DNA from 2 places in the Paenibacillus barengoltzii G22 genome. Region 2 is predicted to be linked to the other one. Evidence: predicted binding sites of a transcription regulator. Region 2 holds the regulator's gene; the other holds the start of a gene.
What was found. The regulator Rex, encoded in region 2, represses fermentation and respiration genes when NADH is low (regulators of the CRP and FNR family bind a similar motif). The targets are predictions, from matches to a motif close to TTGTGAAATATTTCACAA.
Positions count from the first base shown of each region.

Region 1 (7,943 bases), on a different contig from region 2:
CCGAAGGGTGAATGGAGCGATATGTCCGAGCTGATGACCGGCGGTCTGGGCGGCAGCACGTTAAGCGTGAATGTGTTTGGGGACGAGTTGGAGCAGATCAAGCCGGTATCAGATCAAATCCTCTCCCTGATTCAAGAGGATACGAAGAACTTTGAAAAGGGCGACACCAGCCTGTCCAAAACCTATGAGCAGTACACCCTGGTTGCGGATCAACAGAAGCTGAGCTCCCTCGGCTTAACGCCAGGCCAACTGGCGATGAAGCTAAGCCCGGTTCGAGAACGTCCAGTTCTGACCGAGGTCGCCATCGAGGGTAAGAAATACAATGTGTATATCGAAGCCGACAGCGAGACCTATAACAGCATTACCGATATCGAAAATGCAACGTTGACTTCGCCGCTGGGCATTCAAGTCCCCATCAAGGACGTAGCGAAGGTAGAAAAAGGCACCTCCCCGGATTCCATCATGCGGATCGACGGGAAGATGGTCGTTGAAGTCAGCGCAAAAATCACCTCCACCGACGTACAAAAGGCGTCGAACAGCTTGCAGGAGAAGATCGACAAGCTGGATCTGCCGGACGGCGTGACCGTTAAATTCGGCGGCGTGACCGAACAGATCAACGATACGTTTGGCCAACTCGGACTGGCCATGTTGGCAGCCATCGCCATCGTCTATTTTGTACTCGTCGTTACCTTTGGCGGAGGCTTGGCTCCATTTACGATTCTCTTCTCCCTGCCGTTTATCGTAATCGGCGCCATGTTGGGCCTGCTGATCGGCGGAGAGACTTTAAACGTCTCGGCATTAATGGGCGTACTCATGCTCATCGGGATCGTCGTGACCAACGCAATTGTCTTGATCGACCGCGTTATCCACAAGGAACGCGAAGGCTTGTCCACTCGCGAAGCCTTGCTTGAAGCAGGCGCTACCCGGCTTCGTCCGATCCTGATGACCGCCTTAGCAACGATCGGCGCACTGTTGCCGCTCGTCTTCGGCTGGGAGCGCAGCGCAGGGATTATCTCGCGCGGCCTTGGCATCACCGTTATCGGCGGCTTGATCAGCTCGACGCTGCTCACGCTGGTCATCGTGCCAATCGTCTACGAATTTCTGATGAAGTTCCGCCGCCGCGATCTGTCGGCCAAGGAACTGGATTAAATCAATACTCAAGACGACGTAAGGATTACTATCCTGCGTCGTCTTTTTTTGCCCATTGATGGCTGCATCCTCATCGCACGGTTGGCTCTAACGCTGATGACAAACGTTATTTGAGCAATTTGGAGTCATTTAAAATTCTAACGACGATGAGCAACGCTATTGCAGTCATAACCATCGTTTTCGGCCACAACATGGGTGAATAAGCACTGTCATAAGCGTTAGAATTTCTACATGGCGATTTTGGCCCCAATAAGACGTGTGGCAAGCGTTAGATCTCTCGTTTGTCCTCCCGTTCGTCCTCTCGTTAGCCCTCGCAGCAGAAAACCTGAAGAACATCAAAAAAGACCCCATCCCGCTGATCCAGCGAAGGTTGAGGTCCTTTGGCTATCTATTCCATCACCGGCTGCTGACTTTCCCGCCAAGCGCGAAGCTGTGCCAAATCTTTGACCAGAAACTCATCCAGCATCTCAGCCAGTCCGATAAAGAGCGGACTTTCCGTAGCTTGCATAAGCTCTTGGGCAAACGGCTGCGCCCATTTTAACAAATGCTCCTCCAGGAAGCGGATCTGCACGTCCGCTAACGCCAGGCAGCTTTGCTGCAGGTTGGCCTTCGCCAGCATGCCTTCCGCAAGCACGGCCATAAACTCCAGCTCTAGTGCAATATGGTCGTCGCGCTCGCCGTTTAACATATTAAATACGATCGCATTATCCATATATAATTGGCGGACTTCGGCAATACAAGCCATCGCGCCGCCACCTTCTCGGCGACTGCGGAACAAGCTTTCACAAGACGGAATGATCGCCTCCCGCCCCGAAAACAAACGCTCGTACTCCTTCGCTTCTTGATGGCAGACACTGCGAAACTTAGCTTCAGGAATGCTCTCCAGATAGGCCATCAGCCGGCGCCCTCCCTTACTGGCCCCTGCCTTGGGATACTGCGCGACCTTACGACGCCACTGAGCAATCAAGGACATCCGCGGCGGACGGCTTAGAAAGTCCATTAATAATTGATACACCATCCCGCGAGTTTCCAGCCACTCCACCTGCTCCTGCGTATAGACCAAAGGTTTGAACAGCATTGCCATCCAAATTCATCTCCCTCAAAACGACATCGTGGTTTAAACTTGCCCTGCCATGAGTTAAAAAAAAGATGACTCCCTTCACCATGCGGGAAATCATCTCGAAAGCATATACCGACACATGATTAAGGGGGATCACGTATCGCTCACCTGTATTATACCTCTAAATGTAAGCGCTTTTATGTGATCTTTTTTACACTTTACTTCCATTGTATCGTTGTCCGACACAGAATATACTTGAACAGTGTGTGTCAACGCATTGACCCCTGGAAGAATATATATTAAATTTGAAACACCTGAAGAGAAAAGGAGGCGTACACATGGAGCAATTGCTTGATCCCTTTGGGCGAAAACATGACTACCTGCGCATCTCCGTCACGGATCGATGCAATTTGCGCTGCGTCTACTGCATGCCCGCTGAAGGAATGGTGTTTCAACCGCATGAGGAAATTATGAGCTACGAGGAAATTGCCGAGACCGTTTCGGCGCTTGCTCCGATGGGCCTCCGCAAAATTCGGCTAACCGGCGGAGAACCGCTGGTGCGCAAAGATTTAGAACAACTTGTTGCCATGCTCTCCCGCATTCCAGGCATTGAAGATATTGCACTAACGACAAACGGCATGTTTCTGGCGAAAAAAGCGGAGCTGCTGAAGCAAGCAGGATTAAACCGAGTGAACATCAGTCTCGATTCACTGCGTCAGGACCGCTTCGCGATGATTACCCGCGGCGGCGAGGTGGAGAAGGTGCTGGAAGGCATTCAGGCCGCCGTCGAGGTCGGTTTTGAGCCGATTAAACTCAACGTGGTCCTGATGAAAGGGATAAATGAGGATGAAATCCGCGATTTTATCGCATTAACGTTGGATCGGCCGCTGCATGTTCGTTTTATCGAATATATGCCGATCGGCAGTGCCAGCGACACCTGGCGTCAAACTTACCTGCCTCTGACGGCCGTAGAAGACGTGTGCCGAGAAGCGGGCTGGGAAGTGGAAGGCGTCGAAGGTCCGCGCGGTAACGGCCCTGCCGAGAGCCGCCGCGTGGCGGGTGCCGCCGGAACGTTTGGGCTGATCCATCCGGTCAGCGACCATTTCTGCGACAGCTGTAACCGGCTGCGCTTGACCGCGGATGGACATATCAAAGCCTGCCTGTATTGGTCGGATGAGCTGCATGTGCGTCCCTATGCCGCAGCCGGCGACCATGAAGGCATCCGCTCCCTGTTCCTGAAGGCGCTGGGAGCCAAGCCGAAGAACCATGAAATGGCGCTGGCTTTGGAGCGCAAGCAACAAAGCCATACGCCAACCGCCCGCCGAATGTCACAGATCGGCGGTTAACCCTCTGAGCGGCCCGATTCTAACCAAGATCGGGCCAGCTCATAGTCCTCCGGCTTGTTCATATTAAACGTGCACCACTCCAAGGGGAGGCCCGAAGCATTGGCGAGGGCCTCCCCTTCGATATATTCGGTGCACAGCGTCTCGGTCCAAGCCGTCATCTTGAGGCGGCCTTCCCGCAACCGTGCTTCCAAGCCTGGAAGCACGCTGCGCCGATAGGCCGCCAGCAGCGGATGGGCCCGCTCCTGCGTGCGGGCCAAAATCGCCTCGGTCGGTGCGAAGCCGCCCGAGGCGCCTGCCGCGAGGTCGCTTGCCCGGTCAACCGCCCGGGCCGCCGCTTCCTCCGCAGCCTCTGCGCGCTCCAGCAGAGCGCGGAACAGGCCGCGATTCGCGAACGGCGTATCACAAGCGACCGCGAGGCTCCAGTGGGTTGTCGAGCTCTCCAACCCGGCATGCAGCCCAGCCAGCGGACCGCCCCCCGGATAACGGTCCGTCACGACTTCTTGGCCAAACCGTTCATAGGCCGCCCTTTCTCCCCCAGCGATCACGATTCTCGAAGCTATCGGCTCCAGCTCTCGAATCAATCGTTCCAGTACCGTCAAGCCGCCAAGTTCAAGCAGCGCTTTGTTGCTGCCCATCCGGCTGGATCTTCCGCCGGCTAAAATGATGGCGGTAATGTTCATCAGTTTTCCCCCAATGCATAAATTATGGTAAAACCAAAAAAACTTGGTTTGTACCCCCTTTCACCTGTGTGTTACATTGGGATCATAGTCACAAGCTTCCCGCTGTGACCATATGGACCCGGATAGAAAGGAATGGCTCGTTTGCAGGACAAAAGACCATATTCGTCCTTTTCGTTGTTGCCGCTAGGTCTGCTTAACTTTTTGATTTACGGAACTTTGGTCATTTTCACTGCCTTTTTTCAATTATATTTGCAGGACATCGGGATGGACAAGCTGGAGATCGGCAGCCTGATGGCCGTCGGCCCCCTCATTTCATTGGTGGCCCACCCGTTCTGGAAATCCCTGGGCGACCAAAGGCAGAATCCACGTGCCATCCTGTTAGTTATGATGCTGGGCTTACTGATCATGGGTCATCTCGTATTTAAGGTGACGACCTTTTCGATGTTGTACGTAACGATGATTTTGCTTTATTTTTTCTTAAGCCCGCTGCTCTCGCAGAACAATACCTTGACCCTTGGCTATCTTGCAGAAACGCCGGACCAATTTAGAACCTACCGCATATGGGGTTCGCTGGGTTGGACGTTCATCGCGCTGGCTGCCGGACCGATCATCGATGCCGTCGGTCATGAAGGAAGCTCGCTGCTGTTTAGTGTGACATTGATGCTGGCGATCGGAGCAACCTTGTTGCTGCCTACCATTCGTCAAGCGTCCCAAACCCCATGGCTGAAGGGCCGGGAGCTGCGCCTGGCGCTAAAGAACAAGTACCTGGTGGTGTTTGTCCTCTTTAGCCTGCTGGTAGCCATCCCGAATGCCATCAACACGATCTTTATGCCTTTGTTTATGATCGATCTCGGCGGAACGCGGCTGTCGGTCGGCGGTGCCGTGTTCTTATCCACCGTTTTTGAATATCTCGCATTTATATTGCTAGACCGCTTGTTCAAGCGAAAATTATCCTATTTACTCGCTTGCACCACGATTGTCAGCTTGTTGTTTGCGATTCGCTGGGATTTGATGTCTGAAGCAACGCTTCCGGTGCACATCATGCTTATTCAACTGCTGCACTCCGTCACGTTTGGCGGATTCTTCTACGTCGGCACCAAGCTGATCGCTCTGCTGTTGCCGCGGCCGCTGAGATCCGCGGGGCAAGCGGTGTATACCTTTGCTGCCAGCGGCCTTGCCAGCGCAATTGCAGGGTTCTGGGGCGGCTGGATGTTTCAAAATTTCGGTCCGGTCGTGATGTACCGGTCCGGCGTCGCCTTAACACTCATCGGTGCGTTGGGGTTCGCCGCCATGTGGTATCAAATCCGCCATCACGGGTATTCGCCCGCCATGGACGATCAACCGGATGCTCCTTAACGAATCGACCTTTACGAAAACGAAAGAAAACAATGCCGGAAACCGTAACGCCCTCGCTTTTATACGAGGTGACGCCGGTGGAAGGCATTGTTTTCTTTATTGCATCTCCATTGTAAAATATGAAATGCATTCCATAGCAAGATCCTTTTTTGATTACATGCGAGGAAGGAGCTGCCCGGCCATGCCGAACATCAAACAGATTGCGGAAGCCGCCGGCGTCTCGGTGACGACCGTGTCCCGGGTGCTGAACGGCCACCCCTACGTCAGTTCTGCCAAGCGGGAGGCGGTGGAGGAGGCGATTCGCCGACTCAACTATTCGCGGAACATGAACGCGGTCCATTTGATCAAAGGAATGACGCAGACCATCGGCGTGATTCTGCCGAACATCAGCCATTATTATTTCGCCAGGATCATGGACGGAATCGCCAAGCTGGCGCTACATAGCAACTACCAGCTGATGCTATGCCAGACCGGCTACCGCCCGAATGAGGAACGGAAGGTACTGGAGATGCTTCGCAACAAGCGGATGGACGGATTGATCATCTGTTCGCGGGCGCTGTCCCTTCGGGATATCGAATCCTTTGCCGACTACGGTCCCATCGCATTGTGCGAGCGGGTGAGCGGCCGCAACCTCTCCTCGATTTATATCGATCATTATGCCAGCTTTCAAACCGCGATCCATTATCTCTGGAAAAAAGGGAAACGCCGCATCGCGTTTACCATCCACCGCCGGAACAGCCCCAGCAGCCGCAGCCGTCTGAAGGCTTACACCGATACCCTGGCGGCCTTGGGCGGGCAAGCCCGGGAGGATTGGGTGCTGGACGGCTATCTGGATTGGGAGGATGGTGCGGCGTTGCTGGATCGGCTGCTCGCGATGAAGGAGCGTCCGGATGCCTTGCTCATCACCGGCGACCAAGTTGCCGCCGGGTTTATCCTCTCCGCACGCCTCCGCGGGATCGAGGTGCCGGGCGATTTCGCTGTCATCGGCTTCGATAACCAGCCGATCGCCGGCCTGCTGGGGATCACGACGATCGACAACCGATTGTCGGAGATGGGAGAACGGGCGTTTTCTATCGTCCACGGGCACATCGTCGGCGGCGAGGACCAGCCCGTCTCGGAGGAGCTTCGCTTTCAGTTTATCGAGCGCAGCTCAGTGTGAAACCACCAAAAATAAGGAGCCTGCAGAGATCTGCAAGGCTCCTTTTTGCACGCAAAGTTCTGTGTGCCGCTTATAGCTTACTTAGGCCTTAGGCAATTGGAACGAGCTTTTCAGCGACACGATGCGGTTAAACACCGGTTGCCCCGGCTTCGAATATTTCGTATCGACGTTGAAATAACCGTGCCGGAAGAATTGGAATTTATCTTGCGGCTTCGCATCCTTCATGTTTGGCTCCACGAAACCATGCGCAATCGTCAGCGAGTTCGGGTTGATCAGATCAAGGAACGATTTCTCCTCGGCAGCTTCGACAATCGGTTCTGCAGCAGCATCGACTGTCACATCATCAACCAGGCCTTCAACCGGTTCCTCTAACGCCACGTCCGACGTCTTCTCCGCTTCCTCTTCCAGAATCAGCGGTTCGTACAACCGGAACTCGGCAGGAACCGCCTGAGTCGCCTCCACCCAGTGGATGGTGCCCTTCACTTTACGGCCGGTAAAGCCGGTTCCGCTCTTCGTTTCCGGATCATACGTGCAGTGGATTTCCACTACGTTGCCGTCCGCATCCTTAATGACATCGTTGCATTTCACGAAGTAGGCATGTTTCAGACGGACTTCGTTCCCCGGGAACAAACGGAAATATTTGCTCGGCGGATTCTCCATGAAGTCATCACGTTCGATGTAAATCTCCCGTGAGAACGGAATTTTACGGTTGCCCATGTCCGGATTTTCAGGATTGTTCTCCGCATCCAGCCATTCGATTTGCCCTTCCGGATAGTTGGTGATCACGACCTTCAGCGGGTCGAGCACCGCCATCGTGCGCGGAGCTTTCAATTTCAAATCCTCACGGATAAAATGCTCCAGCATTTTCGGATCCACGTTCCCGAAGTTTTTAGAAATCCCGGTTTCGTAGACGAACGCTTTGATCGCTTCCGGTGTATAGCCGCGGCGGCGCAGACCGGAAATCGTTGGCATCCGCGGATCGTCCCAACCGTCAACAATGCCTTCATCCACCAGCTTTTTCAGCTTCCGCTTGCTGGTTACCGTTTGCGTCAAATTCAACCGGCCAAATTCGTATTGGTGAGATACGTGCGGCATTTCCGTTTCGGCAATCGTCCAGTCATAGAACGGGCGTTGATCCTCAAACTCAGTCGAGCATAAGGAATGCGTTACGCCTTCGATGGCATCCTCCAACG
Region 1 is NZ_KE159655.1:188,935-196,877, forward strand. Features, by position in the region: gene C812_RS18635 (efflux RND transporter permease subunit) at 1-1,149, shown strand, start outside; gene C812_RS18640 (TorD/DmsD family molecular chaperone) at 1,538-2,233, opposite strand; gene moaA (GTP 3',8-cyclase MoaA) at 2,548-3,555, shown strand; gene mobA (molybdenum cofactor guanylyltransferase) at 3,552-4,235, opposite strand; gene C812_RS18655 (MFS transporter) at 4,410-5,591, shown strand; gene C812_RS18660 (LacI family DNA-binding transcriptional regulator) at 5,773-6,750, shown strand; gene C812_RS18665 (glutamine--tRNA ligase/YqeY domain fusion protein) at 6,832-7,943, opposite strand, start outside.
Region 1: a site for Rex is predicted at 2,409-2,426, ahead of C812_RS18640 (TorD/DmsD family molecular chaperone). Genes of this name have one in related genera too.

Region 2 (7,943 bases):
TAGCCGTAACGAGTGGAATGATGTTCACGCCAATGAACGCCAAAAAGACGATGAGTACAAGTATAAAGCCAAGAGCAGCTTCAATGATCCATTTACGCATTTGGCCATACCCCCATCCGTTCCGGCGTACGCGGCAAAATAATAAATTTGCTGTATTGTCCGTCTGTTAAGGTGATGTACACGTTTTTCTCATCCATTTCCGCCGTAGCCTGCAGCTTGCTGTTCTCTTGCTCCATCTGTTTCAGCGCAGCCGTAATTTGGGTATATTGCTTATTTTCCATGGCCTGGGCGACAGTAAACATCGCATTTTCCCACAACTGGTCAAGCTCCGGCGAGGAATGATCCTCGATATTCAGCTTCAATGTACGGCTGCCGATTTGCTTCTCCCCGTTCTTTTCAATGTGCCGAACCAATTCACCCAAATCCGTCCCGGGCTTCAAATTCAGCTTCAGTTCCAGCTCATCCGCCTTCACATTCATATCGACATGATTAACCCCATCTACACTCTTCACAATATTCTCCAGCGGACGCTCAATCGCCCACTGCCGATATAAGAACCATCCACCAAATAATACAAGGGCGGAAATAGCAATGCTTGCAGCAATTGGTCCAATACGCAGTTTCACGTGATGTCCCCCTTATCTATATAAATAATCTACTATATTATATATATTCACGTATATCAAAACTACAAGTATCAGTATATCACATCGTATATATAAATTCGAAGGAATGTGTGAATATATTTAAAAATAAAGCCTAGTAGTTCTAACCCGAAATGCTACAATTTCTCAAGCCAAACATAAAAAACGGTTCCGCCATTCAGGCTCTTCGCCTAAACAACGAAACCGTTAGATATGATTCATTCATAGACTCCCCGTCAGCGATTCGGCAGGGTGAACACTTCCGGCAAAGCCTCGCCGGTCGTGAAACTGAAAAACCGGTAGTAATGGTGGTCCTTCTCTTTATAGAACAGCTGCCACACCAGTTGATTATTGTAAATGCCTGGCAGCAGCCGAACCACTCGGATCCCCGGCAACGATTGTTTGATAATCTCACGCATTTGGCTCTCGGACTTGCCATCAGCCAGTAGGCGTACCTCCGGATCATGTCCTTCCCGCAGCCAGACCATCATCTGACGACCGGAAGCATCTTCACCTTGTACGACCCAGATGACTTCATCCCATACCGACTTCCAAACTTTGTCGCCCCGGACGAGATCTGTCTCTTGCTTTGCCTGCTGAATGGCGGCTCTTTCGGCTTCCCACGTATCCTCATGAATGTATAGATAAAACCGGTGGAGACCCAGGAGCACGATCAACAGGATCACAAGGGACAGCAGGATCCATTTCGTTCGCTTCCTCAAGCTTCTCTTCCTTTCCCTTCCTATGCAAGCAGCCTCCTTCTGGAAACCGCGCGCCGCTCATTATCGTGCCAGCAGTCCCTCAAACGCCGCCTGCGCCTCGTAGCGGATACGTTCCTCATCCAGCGTCAAGCAAGCCCCGTGTTTGACAACCTGCTTGCCGTTCACCCAGACATGCTCCACATCCTTGGCCCCTGCGGAATAAACGGTATGGGAGATATAATCCGTTCTCGGCAGGAAATGGGCTTGCTCCGTGTTCAAGGCGATAATATCTGCCTTCATGCCTGCAGCCAGCTTGCCTGTATTTTGCAAGAAGACTGATTTTGCACCGTATTCCGTTCCCATCTTCAAGGCTTCCAGTGCCGGAACCGCCGTTGGATCGCCGGATACGCCTTTATGGATCAGCGCAGCCAAACGAATCTCCTCCAGCATATCCAGGTTATTGTTGCTCGCCGGACCGTCGGTCCCCAGCGATACCACTACGCCTTTCTTCAAGAGTTCGGGTACGCGGGCGACACCGCTGGCCAGCTTCAAGTTACTGCCCGGGTTATGCGAAATTGTAACCCCGTGGGATGCCAAGATATCGATTTCCTCGTCGGTCAAATGCACCGCATGGGCAAGCAGGGTTGGGCGGGAGAACATCCCCAGCTTCAACAAATGCTCTACCGGACGGACGCCGTAATCGTTCACGTTCTGCTCTACCTCGGCGCGTGTCTCCGACATATGCGTATGCATTGGCAAATCGAGATCATGGGCAGCTTGCACAAATTTCTCGATGAAGGCTGGCGGGCAGGTGTACGGTGCATGCGGTGACATCATCGTGGTGATGCGTCCTTCTGCCTTGCCGTGCCAGTTCTGTGCAAACGCGATCGCTTCCTTGAGCTTCTGATCTTGCTCTTCCGGGGAGCACAAACCGATGGCTCCGCGCATCAGCACGGCGCGAATGCCTGATTCCTCCACGACGTTGGCCACTTCGTCCATATGATCGTACATATCCAGGAACGTCGTCGTCCCGCCCTTGAGCATTTCCAGCACGGACAATGCCGTACCGGCATACACATCCGCTGCCGTAAATTTGGCTTCCATTGGCCACATTTTCTCCTGCAGCCAGGTTTGCAGCACCATGTCATCTCCGTAACCGCGCAGCAGCGACATCGCCGCATGGCCATGGGTATTGATTAGGCCCGGCAGGAACAACAAGCCTTTGCCGTCCAAAGTCTCGGCGCCTTCCACGCCTTCCGGGCGCTCTTCCCCGATATAGCTGATCGTATCGCCCTCAACGAGCATATATCCGTCAACCACAGGACGTTCCGCATCTAATACGGCAAACGTCCCGTTCTTAATTAACCATTTCCGACTCATACGTTGCTTGTTTCCTTTCCGTTTTCCAAGTAGTAAGCCAAGCTCAGCAAATCTGTGGTGAAATCAGCCGCATGAATCCGAACTTCCGGCGGAACCTTCAGAATCGTTGGCGCGAAGTTCAGAATCGCACCGATTCCGGCGGCCACCAGCTCATCCGCCACCCGTTGGGCTTCTGTATCCGGTACGGTGATGATGCCAATGCGGATATTTTTCGCTCGAACAGTTTCCGCCAGCTCTTCGATCGGCTGAATCGTAATGTTGTTGATCTGCTTGCCGATTTTCGCCGGCGAAGCGTCGAACACCGCAACAATCTTCATATTATCCTTCAAATACGCATTATAATTCGAAAGGGCTTGGCCCAGATTCCCGGCGCCCACCAGCGCAACGTTAATCTGTTGGTCCAGATTTAAAATTTGTTGAATTTTCTCAATCAAATAAGCGACATCGTAGCCGATCCCCTTTCGGCCAAAATCGCCGAAATAAGCTAAATCCTTACGGATTTGCGCCGGATTAAGATCCAGCTTCTGTCCAAGCTCCTGGGAGGACACCGTTGGCACCTCACGGCGGCTGAGTTCATTTAAAAAACGCAGGTAAACCGGCAGTCTGCGGACGACAGCGTCCGAAATTTTATCTGACTTCATGCATTGTTCCCCCTATTCTCCATTACGATCTATGAAGCGGCTTAGGCTTCGGGATTTAACCATTCCGAGATACGCGGCACCATTTGAGTTAATGGCATATGCTCCATCTTCGGTCCAGGCAATGAGTATAAGAAATATTTTCCATAATATGATTCCAGGATCCGGGTATCATAAACGATCACGATGCCGCGATCCTGCGACGAACGGACAAGCCGTCCGAACCCTTGCTTAAAGCGAATGACCGCCTGCGGGACAGACAGCTTCATGAATGGATTCTTCTTCTCCCGCTGCAGGCGTTCGCTCTTCGCTTCCACCAGCGGATGGTTTGGCGGCTGGAACGGCAAGCGTACAATCGCTAAACTGGTCAACGCCTCGCCAGGGATATCCACCCCTTCCCAGAAGCTGCTTGTCCCGAGCAGCACCGATGCGCTGTTCCCTTGGAAGCGCCGGGTCAGCTTGGTGCGGCTGCCGCTGTCCATCCCTTGCCCGATCACCGTGATGCCCTCCGCTACAAGCCGTTCTTTCAGCGGGTCATACACCTGCCTGAGCATCTTGTACGATGTAAACAGCACTAGCATGCGCCCCTGTGTCGCCACCGCGGCATCCGCCAGTGATTGTACCAGCGTGTTAATGAAATGGTCATCCCCCACGCTGCCTTTCACACTTGGAAAATCGCGCGGAATCACCAGCAGCGCCTGATCACGGTAATTAAACGGCGATGGCAGCATCGCGGTGATCAGCCGATCCTCTTCCGCTGCCTCCGTCAAGCCAAGCTGCTCAATCATATATTGGAACGATTTATCCACAGATAAAGTCGCAGACGTCATGACGACGCTCTTCTTCCGATCGAAGAAAAATTGCTTCAACTGAGCGCTGACATCAATCGGCACCGCATACATTTGCAGCGACCGGCTGCGGAAGTTCCCGTTCGCTTCTATCCAATAGACGGTATCCTCGCTCTCCAGCTTCATGAAGAAGCGAAGCGCTTCCCGTTCTCCGGCTAAATCTTTAAACAACCCGCTAATATCGGTGATCAAGCTCTCCGCTGCATAATCGTCCTGCTCTTCTCGGATTTCGGACAGAAGGCGCTCCCCTTTCCGAAGCACGTCGCCGAGACCTACATAAATTTGATTCTCTAGCGCGGTCAACGTCTCCCAATCCTTGGGCTTGCGGTTCGGCAGCAACCGGTACACGAACTGTCCGGGATCACCAGGCGCGGCGTCACTGCGGTCAGGCATTAAGCTGAACAGCAGCTCGCTGAGCTTGTCCCAGCTCTCCTTCACATCCACCAGCGTAGGATAGATCCCGTCGATGACTGAGCACCATTCCGAGGATTTCTCCGCGGCTGACGCTTCGAGCGCGCTGCGGAGGTTGGCCAATTGCCCCGTCTTGCTGTCTTTATACAGCCGGGTCAGCGTATGCACAACCGTAAAATACTTCATATGAATCCCCAAATGCTTGCCGGCCACATCCTCTAAATGATGCGCTTCATCGATTACTAATCGCTCGTAGCCCGGCAGCAGCTGATGTCCCGCCTGGATGTCTGTAAACAGCTTAGAGTGGTTCGTAATCACCACGTCCGCGACACCGGCTTCGTGTTTTGCGCGATGATAGAAGCATTTGCGGAACCAAGGACAGGAGCGGCCCAAGCAGGATTCCGACTCACTGGCCACTGTCTCCCAAAAGTCACCGCCGCGATTGCCGAGATTCAGCTCTTCGTCATCGCCGCTTTCTGTTTGGGTCAGCCATACGACCATTTGCGCGGCCGTCATCACCTCTTCTTTGGGTGTAGAGAAGTCTTTTCTATTTATTTTATGTTCAAATTTGCGCAAGCACAAATAATGCTGCCTACCTTTAAAAACGGCTGCACGAAACGGAAAAGGCACGACCTCCGTCAACAACGGCACATCGCGCTCTCTAAGCTGTTCCTGCAGGTTGATCGTGTGCGTGCTCACCATGACCTTCTCTTCATTCTTGACGCTGTGGTAAATAGCTGGCAGCAGATATCCCAAGGATTTGCCCGTTCCGGTTCCGGCTTCCACGAGCAAGTGCTTATCTTCCTCAAAAGCCCGCATGACCTCATTTAACATCATGTTCTGGGCTTCCCGTTCCTCGTACTGCGGCAACCGCTCCCGCAGCCGTTCTCGGACCTGCTCCATAAACTGCTCGAACGTCACGTTCTCCAGCGGATTGCGTTCCGCGCTGTCCCTCGGCGCTTCGATGTCGAGCCAATCTTCCACCTGCAAGGCGAATTGGCGGTAGTAGACATAGCCGTCTTCGCTTGGCAAAGCTTCCCGCTCTTTCTCCTGAACCATGGCGTCAAAGAACCACCCGAGATCGCTGTCCTCACCGGCAAACAGATCTGCCAAACGCTGTAAGGTCAATAGCGGCAATCGGTCACATTCCTCCAAGCATTTGAGGAAAATCAGCGCTGTCGCCAATGCGTCACTGTCCGCCTGGTGCGGACGCTCATGCTCCACCTCAAACTCCGCTGCCACCATCCCTAGCTGGTAGGAAGTCAGTGAAGGGAACAGAATTTTCAGGAAATCCATCGTATCCAGAATCCGTCCTGTAAACGGCAAATACCCCGTCTTGTCCAAGGCGCTCTGCAGGTAATTAAAATCAAACGCTACATTGTGCCCAACCAACACGACGTCGTTAAGTAGTGGAACCATCTCCACCATCACTTCGTCCAGCTCTGGCGCATCCTTCACATCCTCTTCAGTGATGCCCGTTAACCCCGTAATAAACGGAGGAATCGGCACGCCTGGCTTAACGAAAGAACGATACACCTGAGAAATTGATCGATCCGGCTCTATAATGGCAAGTCCCACTTGAATGATTTCATCAGAGGACTGGTTACCCGTCGTTTCAAAATCAAGCACAGCATATTTCATTGCAATTAGATGTCCCTTCATTCCAGTCTCTTTACAGCATAACAGAAGATAGCCAATTTGAAAATTAATACAAACCATATCTGTAATAAAAATCACAAAATAAAACAAGCGATGCGCCGCCATAAGCGGGAGATCGCATCGCTTCCAAAACATGCCGTAATAAGTGCGTGAACTTCCAAGACAATGAGCCATAAATCCTACAATAACGACGTCAACTCGGGACCGTAATGGAGTTTCCCTGTACTGTTCGCACAGGCCTCCAAATTGGCCAACGGCTCGGGCAAGGACGGATCATGGTGGTGAGCCAACTTGAAGTACTCTTTTGCCTTGTCAAATATGCCCTTGTGCGCCTCAATACACCCCAGCGCGTTGTAGATAATGGAACGCAGCCGCTTATTTGCTGCCTTTTCTAGCACGATCCAGAAATGCTTGGCGGCTCTGTCATATTGCTCAAGGTGCAGATGGCACATCCCCAGATAGGTCCGCGCTAACACGCTGTCTGTAAATTGCTTCACCACCTGCTCAAATTGAGCAGAAGCCTGGGGAAACATCAGCAACTTGTAATATCCTTGGCCTTTCACAAAGGCGGGGTCGTCCAATTCAGGTAGATCGGGGATCTCTCTGGACTCCAGGCTCCGGAACGCATGGCGTAAGTACCCCATTTTCTCCTCAAAGCTCAACCATTCTTCGATAATGCCGTCACTCATATGCTGAAGCAGACTCCATTTCTCCGCGAGTTCCTGCTTCTGGGCCTGGCCGGCCAAGGGGTATTTCCTCGTGATTTCGTCCAACATTTCATTCATTTCCGCAAACACATGCTGAAACATCATTCGCATCCCCCCTAACGAAAATGAAATCAGTCCGAGCCTTACGTACATTTTTTGTTTCGGGGGACGATTTCATTCCGGCAGGGAGGAATTACACTTTTTGAAGGATGGATCTCTGGGGTCATGTGGAATTGTATGTGAAAAATCAAGTACATTTCAGCGGTTGTTGCGGCTCACAGCCCAATGTACTTGAAATTTCATGTACAATGCGGTGTTTTTGCCCTTTTGGGGTGGATTATACTCGAAATTTCATACACATTAGTGCGTTCCCCGGGCATTTCGCCTAATTCTATATGAAAAATCATGTACATTTGCGGGGGATTGCGAACTACAGCTCGATTATATACGAAAAATCAAGTACATTTCGGCGGTTGCTGCGGCTCACAACCCAATGTACTTGAAATTTCATGTACATTCCGGTGACATCAGTATAGTGTAACGCGGACGCACCATATTTAAACACACCAAGGGCCCGGCAAAAATGCCGAGCCCTCTTACCATGGCACCTTCGTCATCCGAAGTTGCCTTCATGAACCATTTAGCGGATCATGGCGTGGAGTTCTTGATGCGCCTTTTCTACCGGCTTGTTGTTTTCGTCAACGAACACGACGGTTGGCTTGTGGCTGCGGACTTCTTCCGGTGACATTTGGGCATAAGAAATAATGATGACAATATCGCCAGGTTGCACCAGTCGCGCTGCTGCACCATTCAAACAAATCACACCGCTGCCGCGAGGTCCCGGAATCACGTACGTTTCCAGGCGGGCGCCGTTATTATTGTTGACAATTTGAACCTGCTCATTTTCCAACAGATCGGCAGCCTCCATCAGATCCTCATCTATAGTAATGCTGCC
Region 2 is NZ_KE159652.1:1,347,861-1,355,803, reverse strand. Features, by position in the region: gene C812_RS06390 (AAA family ATPase) at 1-100, opposite strand, end outside; gene C812_RS06385 (hypothetical protein) at 93-626, opposite strand; gene C812_RS06380 (cell wall elongation regulator TseB-like domain-containing protein) at 881-1,366, opposite strand; gene C812_RS06375 (amidohydrolase) at 1,427-2,725, opposite strand; gene C812_RS06370 (redox-sensing transcriptional repressor Rex) at 2,722-3,366, opposite strand; gene dinG (ATP-dependent DNA helicase DinG) at 3,408-6,263, opposite strand; gene C812_RS06360 (tetratricopeptide repeat protein) at 6,461-7,093, opposite strand; gene panD (aspartate 1-decarboxylase) at 7,629-7,943, opposite strand, start outside.